One region of the Streptomyces capparidis genome, then DNA from elsewhere that is predicted to be linked to it. Evidence: riboswitches for the same ligand, from Rfam matches in the RefSeq annotation. Region 1 holds a riboswitch; the other holds the start of a gene.
What was found. Region 1 has a riboswitch for S-adenosylmethionine ahead of thrC (threonine synthase). Riboswitches for the same ligand answer to the same signal wherever they lie in the genome.

Region 1 (4,404 bases):
GGTGGGGCGACGGGCGGGCGCAAGCTACTCCGATGGGGACGACCCCCTGCGCGAGCCACGTGCGAGGGCCCCTTGACGGGGGTGGGCGACCGGTGGGGCTGGCCGGGTCGGCCGCCCCGGAGCCCGCTCCGAGCCGCCGCGCCGGCCGTGCCCCGCCCCCAAGCAAAGAAGGACCCGCACCCCCGTAGGAGTGCGGGTCCTTCGCAGCAGAAGACCGTTTGTTGCCGTCCCCCATAACCCCCTGACGCCGTGCGGCCCGTGGGCCGTGCCGTCGCCTTCCGGGTCTGCGACCCGGAGTGGGGGCCGAAACCCACCCTTTCACGCCCGTGCGGACAAGCCGTGCGAGCGCTGCCCTGACCGGGGGGTTTACGGCGCTGCGGAGCCCGGAAGGCTCAGCCGGTCACGCGGACCATGTCCGCCTGCGGCCCCTTCTGACCCTGCGAGATCTCAAACTCGACCCGCTGGCCTTCTTCCAGGGTGCGGTAACCGTCCATCTGGATCGCGCTGTAGTGGACGAACACGTCCGCACCACCGTCGACCGCGATGAAGCCGTACCCCTTCTCCGCGTTGAACCACTTGACGGTGCCCTGAGCCATTCCAAACTCCCCTATTACTGGCCCTTTCACGGATCCACACTCCGCGGATCCGGGTCGTCGTGTCTCCCTCGGAACGCGCCGACCGCCGCTGAATGTATCTGTCCAGATGCCCTGCGCAACAGGTCAATCGGACGAGAATTCTGAGCGAGCCGGAACGGTTGAAAGTGACCAAGTCCCCATGAACCAGGGCAAGTTGGACCAGACATAAAAGACCTAACCGCACAATCAACACCCCCGGTTCGGGCGTATCTTCACGCGACTCGCGCAACGCCCGGGGCGGCTCCACCCCCGCGGATCACCGGGGAACGCGGCCTTTGCCCTCGAAGGGGTTTGAACACTGGTGCGGCGGTACAAGAACTCCAGTGCGGATCTGCGATGCGCCGTGCCCGTCGGGGCAGGGTGTGTCTTTTGTGGCGCGCGCCTGCCGTCGGCTCACTCTATCGCGCCTCGATCCCGTAACAAGCAACCGCCCCGCGCGCCGTCCGCGGCTCCCCTCGAACGGGGGAGGCGCGGGAACGGCGGGCGGGGCGATCGGGACAGCAGGGAGAGCGGAGCGGAATGGGGAGAACCAGGCGCGTCAGCAGCCCCCGGCCACGGCGGGAATGATCGAGACGCCGGCACCGTCCGGAGTGGGGGTGCCGAGCCCGTCGGAGAAGCGCACGTCGTCGTCGTTGACGTACACGTTCACGAAGCGGCGCAGCTTGCCCGTGTCGTCCAGGATCCTGGCGCGGATGCCCGCGTGGTGGGCCTCCAGGTCGTCCAGGACCTCGGCGAGGGTGGCGCCCTCCGCGGTCACCTCGGCCTGTCCGCCGGTGTACGTGCGCAGGATGGTCGGGATGCGAACGGAAACGCTCATGCGAGGCCAGCCTCTCGGAACGAGTCAAGGGTCGGGCGGATGGTGGCGGTCGGGCCCGTGGTGGGGGCCACCGCGTCGAGGGTCTTCAGGCCGTCACCGGTGTTGAGCACCACCGTCTCGGCGGCGGGGTCGAGCCGGCCGCTCTCCAGCAGCTTGCGCAGCACGCCGACGGTCACCCCGCCCGCGGTCTCGGCGAAGACGCCCTCGGTGCGGGCGAGCAGCTTGATCGCGTCGACCACCTCGGCGTCGGAGACGTCCTCCACCGCGCCGCCGGTGCGGCGGACGATGTCCAGCACGTACGGGCCGTCCGCGGGGTTGCCGATGGCGAGGGACTTGGCGATGGTGTCGGGCCGGACCGGGCGGACCACGTCGTGGCCGTCGCGGTAGGCGGCGGAGACCGGGGAGCAGCCGGTGGCCTGGGCGCCGAAGATCTTGTACGGCCGGTCCTCGACGAGGCCGAGGGCGATCAGCTCCCGCAGCCCCTTGTCGATCTTGGTGAGCTGGGAGCCGGACGCGATCGGGATGACGAGCTGGTCCGGGATCCGCCAGCCGAGCTGCTCGCAGATCTCGTAGGCGAGGGTCTTGGAGCCCTCGGCGTAGTACGGCCGCAGGTTGACGTTGACGAAGCCCCAGCCCTCCCCGATCGGATCGCCGATCAGCTCGGAGCAGAAGCGGTTCACGTCGTCGTAGGTGCCCTCGATGCCGACCAGGTCGCCGCCGTACACCGCGGCCATGACGACCTTGCCCGCCTCCAGGTCGTGCGGGATGAACACGCACGAGCGCAGCCCGGCGCGCGCCGCGGCGGCGCCCACCGCGCCCGCGAGGTTGCCGGTGGAGGAGCAGGACAGCGTGGTGAAGCCGAAGGTGCGGGCGGCCTCCAGGGCGATGGCCACGACCCGGTCCTTGAAGGAGTGGGTCGGGTTGCCGGAGTCGTCCTTGACGTGCAGGCCGCCGGTGACGCCGAGCTCGCGGGCGAGGTTGCGGGCCTCGACCAGACGGGTCCAGCCCGGGTTGAGGTTGGGCCGGGTGGCCACGTCGGCGGGGACGGGCAGCAGCGGGGCGTAGCGCCAGATGCTGGCGGGCCCGGCCGCGATCCGCGCGCGCAGCGCCTCGGGGTCGGCGGAGCCGAAGTCGTAGGCGACCTCGAGGGGCCCGAAACAGGAGGCGCAGGCGAAGTCGGGGCCGAGCTCGCCGCGCTCGCCGCACTCGCGGCAGGACAGGGCGGTGGCCGGGCCGAACGGGGCGACCGTACCGGAGGTGCTGGTTCCGGTTCGCGCGCCCGCGGAGGTGGCGGCCGCGGCGGTTCCGGCGTGCGTGCTGAAGGTCGGCGTAGCCAAAGCGAGGCCCTTTCTCCTCATCTTCCCTGGCGGCGCGTTTCGCCGCAGGACGGACTTGGCACCTTCCCCGCCGGGGCCTCGCGCGATGAGTCGCAAGACCGGCTGGAGGGTTGCCGGGGCTTCAACGGGCCGTTCCCTCTGCCCCTCTGGATGAGCTGGTATGACACCCCGGGTGGGGTGTGTTTGTCCTGCCGCCGGGAGCGCGAGTGCGGTGGAAGCCGCACCTGCCCCGCAGGCGACCGCACCGCCGTTTCGTTCGCGGCGGTACGTTTTCAAGACTGTAACCGATGGCCCGCACACTGGTCAGGACCGTCCGAAGCGCGAGATCGATCACAGTGCCGCACCGGGGCGCGGCGCACGCACTACCCGTAGGGAGCCCGCACGTGTTTGACGAGGTGGACCGCTGGCTGGCCCGGCGGTCCTGGTCCACCGCGGACCGGCCGCTGGAGCTGCTGGCCAGGGCCAAGGCCGCGGCGGGGCACGAGGGCACCGTCAGCGTCGTCCTGCCCGCGCTCGACGAGGAGCGGACCGTCGGCGACATCGTGGCGGCGATCCGCCGGGACCTGGTGGAGCGGGTGCCGCTGGTGGACGAGATCGTGGTGGTGGACTCCGGCTCCACGGACCGGACGGCCGAGGTGGCGGCGCGCGCCGGGGCGCGGGTGGTGCACCGCGACGCGATACTGCCGCGGCTGCCCGCAGTGCCGGGCAAGGGCGAGGTGCTGTGGCGGTCGCTGCTGGCCACCCGCGGGGAGATCGTCTGCTTCGTGGACGCCGACCTGCGCGAGTTCGACTCCCGGTTCGTCTCGGGCATCGTCGGGCCGCTGCTGACCGACCCGGGCGTGGACTTCGTCAAGGCCATGTACGACCGCCCGCTGGAGAGCGGGGGCGCGGTGGTGCCCGGCGGCGGGGGCCGGGTGACCGAGCTGGTGGCCAGGCCCCTGCTCAACCTGCACTGGCCGGCGCTCGCCGGGTTCGTGCAGCCGCTGGGCGGGGAGTACGCGGCGCGGCGCTCGCTGCTGGAGCGACTGCCCTTCCCGTGCGGCTACGGGGTGGAGCTGGGGCTGCTGGTGGACGCGCTGGAGACGGTGGGCCTGGACCGCCTGGCGCAGGTGGACGTGGGCGTGCGCCACCACAGGCACCAGGACGGGCGGGCGCTGGGCCGGATGGCGGCGACGATCTACCGCACGGCGCTGGAGCGGCTGGCCCGCTCGGGCCGCCTGGCCGTGGGCGGCGCCCCGGTGTCGCCGCTGCTCACCCAGTTCGAGCGGCACCCGGACGGCGGCTTCGCGGCGCGCACCCACGAGGTGATGGCCAGGGAGCGGCCCCCGATGGTGACCGTCCCCGAGTACCGCGGGCACCGGGCGGCGACGGCGGTGTGAGCCCGGCGCCGCCGCCCGGGGGCGGAGCCCCGCCCCCGGGCGGCGGTGCCGGGCTCAGTTCCCCAGGGCTTCCAGTTGGTCCAGGAACCAGCGCTGCGGGGGCAGGGCGGCGCCGGCGGCGGCGAGCCGCTTGCAGCGGGCGGCGCGCTCCTCCTCGGGCATGGACAGGGCCTCGTGCAGGGCCTCGGCGGTGCCGATCACGTCGTACGGGTTGACCATCAGCGCGTCCTGCGCCA
Region 2 (4,404 bases), on a different contig from region 1:
CAGCGCCGCCTCGTTCGCCCGCTCGCTGCGCTCCCGCTCCGCCTCGTCGCCCGCCGCGACGACCTGCTTGGTCCAGCCGGGCGGGCGCAGCAGGTACGCGGCGGCGGCGACGTCGAGGGGGTCGGCGGCGGCCGGGACCGTGCCCGCGTCCAGGGCCTCGGCCAGCTCCGGCTGGGCCTGGCGCAGCCGCGCGGCCATGCGGTGCCGGAACGCGGCGTCGCCCTCCAGGGCGGTGGCCAGGGCCGTGGCGGCGAACTTGGCCCGGCGGGCGGGGGTGAAGCGGGCGTACTGGCGCAACTGGGGCGGCAGTTCGGCGAGGCCGAACGAGCCGAACGCCTCGGCGGCCAGCCCTATGACCCGGCGGCGCACGCCCTCGGGCAGCGGCCGGTCCAGGACCTCCTCGGGAGGCGACTCGCCCGCGTCGCGCCCCGGCGGGGCGTCCGCCCGTGCCCGGTCCGGTTCCGTCCGCGCCTGCTCGCCCTCACGTTCCCTCACGTCCGCCGCTCCGTTCTCCGACCCGCCGCCCTTCCACGGGGGTGCGGCGTGCCGCGCTCCGCGTCTTCCGGCGCCTCCCCGTGTGTCGCCCGCTGTCGTCCTCATTCATTGTCTCCCGGCCGGGCCGGGCCCGTAATCAGCTCCCCGGCCGCTCGACCAGCTCCACCTGGTCCACCGCGTTGCACCAGCGGCAGCGCACCGACTCGATGGTGTCGCTGAGCACCTGGCGCTCCTCCACGGCGGGCTCGCCCGCGAGGTCCAGGTGGGTGTACTCCACGACCCGGCTGGTGCGGGTGACGTCGAACCGGGTGAGGTTGCCGCACAGGGTGCAGCGCCATCTGGTCCGCTCGGTGGGCACGGGAACCGCCATGGTGGTCGTCCTTGTCTGCGTGTCGGTCAGTGTCGGTGCCGCCGTCCGGCCGCCTTTCCCGGCGGCCCCGTCCCGCGCTGCGGGCAACCCTACGGCCTGCGGAGGCGTCCGTGTCGCGGGATACGCTGGTCCGCGCAGCGCTACCTGGGCGACCCGAGGAGACAGCCACCGTGATCACCGCGATCGTGCTCGTCAAGACCAACGTGGACCGGATCCCCGAGATCGCCGAGTCGATCGCCGCGCTGGACGGGGTCAGCGAGGTCTACTCGGTGACGGGCGCCTACGACCTGGTGGCCATGGTGCGGGTGCGGAACCACGAGGACCTCGCCGACATCATCCCCGGCCGTCTCAACAAGGTGCCAGGGGTGACGTACACCGAGACCCACGTGGCGTTCCGCACCTACTCCCAGCACGACCTGGAGGCGGCGTTCGCCATCGGCCTGGAAGCCTGACCCCGGCGCCCCGCCCGGCGCCGAGCCCGGTGCCCCGCCCGGCGGCTAGTCCTCCGCGGGGCCCGCGGCCAGCTCGCGCACCGCGGCCAGGAACCGGTCCACGTGCTCGTCCGGCGTGCCGACGCCGAAGCTCACCCGCACCGCGTGCAGCGTGCCGGGCGCCCCGTCGCCGTCACCGCACTCCCCGGGCACGTCCGCGGCCTCGCCCAGCAGCACCCGCACCAGCGGGTGCGCGCAGAACAGGCCGTCGCGCACCCCGATGCCGTACCGGTCCGACAGCGCCCGGGCGAACGCGGAGCTGTCCCGGCCCGCCACCACGAACGACACCACGCCCACCCGCGGCGCGTCCGGCCCGAACAGCGACAGCACCCGCACCCCCGGCACCGCGGCCAGCCCGGTCAGCAGCCGGTCCAGCAGCAGGCGCTCGCGCGCCACCAGGCGGTCGAACCCGGCCTCGGTCAGCGCCCGGCACGCCGACGCGATCGCGTGGGCCCCGATCACGTTCGGCGACCCGGCCTCGTGCCGCGCCTCCGAGGTGTGCCAGTCCACCCGCAGGCCCCCGCCGTCCCGCACCACCTGCCTGCTCGCGCCGCCGCCCGCCAGGTAGGGCTCGGCCCGGCGCAGCCAGTCCGCGCGCCCCGCCAGCACCCCGGCGCCGAACGGGGCGTACAGCTTGTGGCCGGAGAAGGCCACCCAGTCCACGCCGAGCCCGGTCACCGACACGGGGTGGTGCGGGGCGAGCTGCGCGGCGTCCAGGACGATCCGCGCGCCGTGGCGGTGGGCGGCCGCGGCGAGGTCGGCGACGGGCCACAGCTCGCCGGTGACGTTGGAGGCGCCGGTCACGCACACCAGGCGGGGTCCCCCGCCGGTGTCCGCGGCGAGGGCGCGCTCCAGCGCCTCGACGGCCTGCCGCGGGCCGCGCGGGGCGGGCAGGCAGACCACCTCGGCGCCCCGCCACGGCAGCAGGGCCGCGTGGTGCTCGGTCTCGAACACGTACACGCGGGTGCCCGGGGGCAGCGCGGCGGCCAGCAGGTTCAGCGAGTCGGTGGTGGAGCGGGTGAACAGGACCTGGTCGTCCTCCCGGCAGTCCAGGAAGTCCGCCACCTCGGCACGGCTGCGCTCGTACAGCTCGGTGGACAGGCGGGAGAGGTACCCGGCGCCGCGGTGGACGCTGCCGTAGTAGGGCGCGTACGCGGCGACGTCCTCCCACACCCGGCGCAGGACGGGGGCGGACGCGGCGTGGTCCAGGGCGGCGTAGGGCGCCTCGGTGCCGTCGGCCAGGGGGACGAGGACGTCGTGGCCCAGCACCGGAAGCGGCAGGGCGCCGCCGGTGGCGGGGCGGGGGGCGGTGCGGACGGGGGAAGAGTGCAGAACCATTGCGGAAGCTCCCATACCGGACAGGAAGACGATTCCGCGGGCACCACCCGCTGGGGGCATGCGCCGAGACGTGAGGAGCCCGCGCTTGCCGCGGGCACCCGCGCCCACGGCCCGGTCATCACCCGGGGCACCCCGCCACGGACGGAGGGTTGCCGGACAGCGGGCCGGGGCCTTGATCGCTGTCACTCGTGACCTGCGGTGGAGTATGGCACAGCCCCGGACGCCCCTCCCAGGGCGGCTCAGAGTGTGGAACGGGGGCGGGGGCGGGCGCCCCGGCCCGGGGCCGCCCGGGCGAGGCGGGCGCCGGGGGCGGCCGGGGCGGGCCGCGCACGGCACGGCGGCCCGTCCGCCCCCGCCCGCCCGGCGCCTACTTCTCCGGGGCGTCCTTCGTGGCCTCCACCCAGCGGTCCAGGGTCATCCGGGCGGCGCCGGAGTCGATGGAGCGGGCGGCCCTCTCCATCCCGGCCGCGATCTGCTCGGTGAGCGGGGCGTCCGTCTGGTCCACCGCCACCAGCGCCGCCGCCGCGTTCAGCAGCACCGCGTCCCGCACCGGCCCCCGCTCCCCCGCCAGCAGTCGCCGCGCCACCGCGGCGTTGTGCGCCGCGTCCCCGCCGACCAGGGCGCTGACCGGCACCAGGTCAAGGCCCACGTCCCGCGGGTCGAACGCCTCCCGGGTGACGCGGCCGTCCCGGACCCGCCACACCTGGGAGGTCGCGGTGGTGGTGAGCTCGTCCAGGCCGTCGTCGCCGCGGAAGACCAGCGCGGACACCCCGCGGTCGGCCAGCACCCCGGCCACGATCGGCGCCATCCGCGCGTCCGCGACGCCGGTGGCCTGGGCCCGCACCCGCGCGGGGTTGGTCAGCGGGCCGAGGAGGTTGAACGGGGTGGCGATGCCCATCTCGCGGCGCGCCCTGGCCACGTGCCGCAGGGCCGGGTGGAACTTCACCGCGAAGCAGAAGGTGATGCCCGCCTCCTCGGCGACCGCGGCCACCCGCTCCGGGGACAGCTCCAGGTTCACGCCCAACTGCCCCAGCACGTCGGAGGCGCCGCTGGCCGAGGAGGAGGCGCGGCTGCCGTGCTTGACCACCCGCACCCCGGCGCCGGCCACCACGACCGCGGACATGGTGGAGATGTTGACGGTCTTCGCGCCGTCGCCGCCGGTGCCGACGATGTCCACGGTGGGCCCGGGCACCTCGATCAGCCGGGCGTGCGCGTACATGGCCCGGACCAGGCCGCTGATCTCGGCGACGGTCTCGCCCTTGGCGCGCAGCGCGACGGCGAACGCGGCGATCTGGGCGTCGGTGGCCTCGCCGCTCATGATCTGGTCCATCGCCCACGCGGTGTCGGCGGCGGAGAGGTCCTCGCGGCGCAGCAGCGCGTTCAGCACGGCCGGCCAGGAGGTGGCCCGCGCGCGGTCGCCGCCTGCGGGGGTCGCATCGCTCATGGTCCACGCTCCAGTGGGTCGGCCCCCTCGCGCACGGGGCGAGGGGCGCGTCGACGAAGGACGCCGACCACCCTACTGAGCGGGCCGACCGCGGGCGTGGCTGAGTCCGGCAGGCGGGACGCGCCCGGCCGGGGCCGCCCCGCCCGCCCGGGGCCGCTACGAGGCGAGCTGCCGTCCGAGCCTGGCCCGCAGCAGGCCGGCGAGGGACTCGGCGCAGGCCACCGGGTCGACGGGGTGGGTGACCGCGGCGTCGGAGCGGCTCCAGG

Region 2: another riboswitch for S-adenosylmethionine. It lies ahead of ACYVO2_RS14705 (aminotransferase class V-fold PLP-dependent enzyme); the one in region 1 lies ahead of thrC (threonine synthase).

What each region holds. Positions count from the first base shown of each region.
Region 1 covers NZ_BAAGTD010000003.1:167,465-171,868, forward strand. The annotation lists gene ACYVO2_RS04160 (cold-shock protein) at 393-596, opposite strand; gene ACYVO2_RS04165 (MoaD/ThiS family protein) at 1,174-1,452, opposite strand; gene thrC (threonine synthase) at 1,449-2,810, opposite strand; SAM riboswitch class I at 2,804-2,946, opposite strand; gene ACYVO2_RS04175 (glucosyl-3-phosphoglycerate synthase) at 3,173-4,168, shown strand; gene ACYVO2_RS04180 (alpha,alpha-trehalose-phosphate synthase (UDP-forming)) at 4,223-4,404, opposite strand, start outside.
Region 2 covers NZ_BAAGTD010000015.1:85,426-89,829, reverse strand. The annotation lists gene ACYVO2_RS14720 (NYN domain-containing protein) at 1-495, opposite strand, end outside; gene ACYVO2_RS14715 (hypothetical protein) at 632-865, opposite strand; gene ACYVO2_RS14710 (Lrp/AsnC family transcriptional regulator) at 1,036-1,317, shown strand; gene ACYVO2_RS14705 (aminotransferase class V-fold PLP-dependent enzyme) at 1,363-2,694, opposite strand; SAM riboswitch class IV at 2,771-2,888, opposite strand; gene trpD (anthranilate phosphoribosyltransferase) at 3,062-4,138, opposite strand; gene ACYVO2_RS14695 (hypothetical protein) at 4,295-4,404, opposite strand, start outside.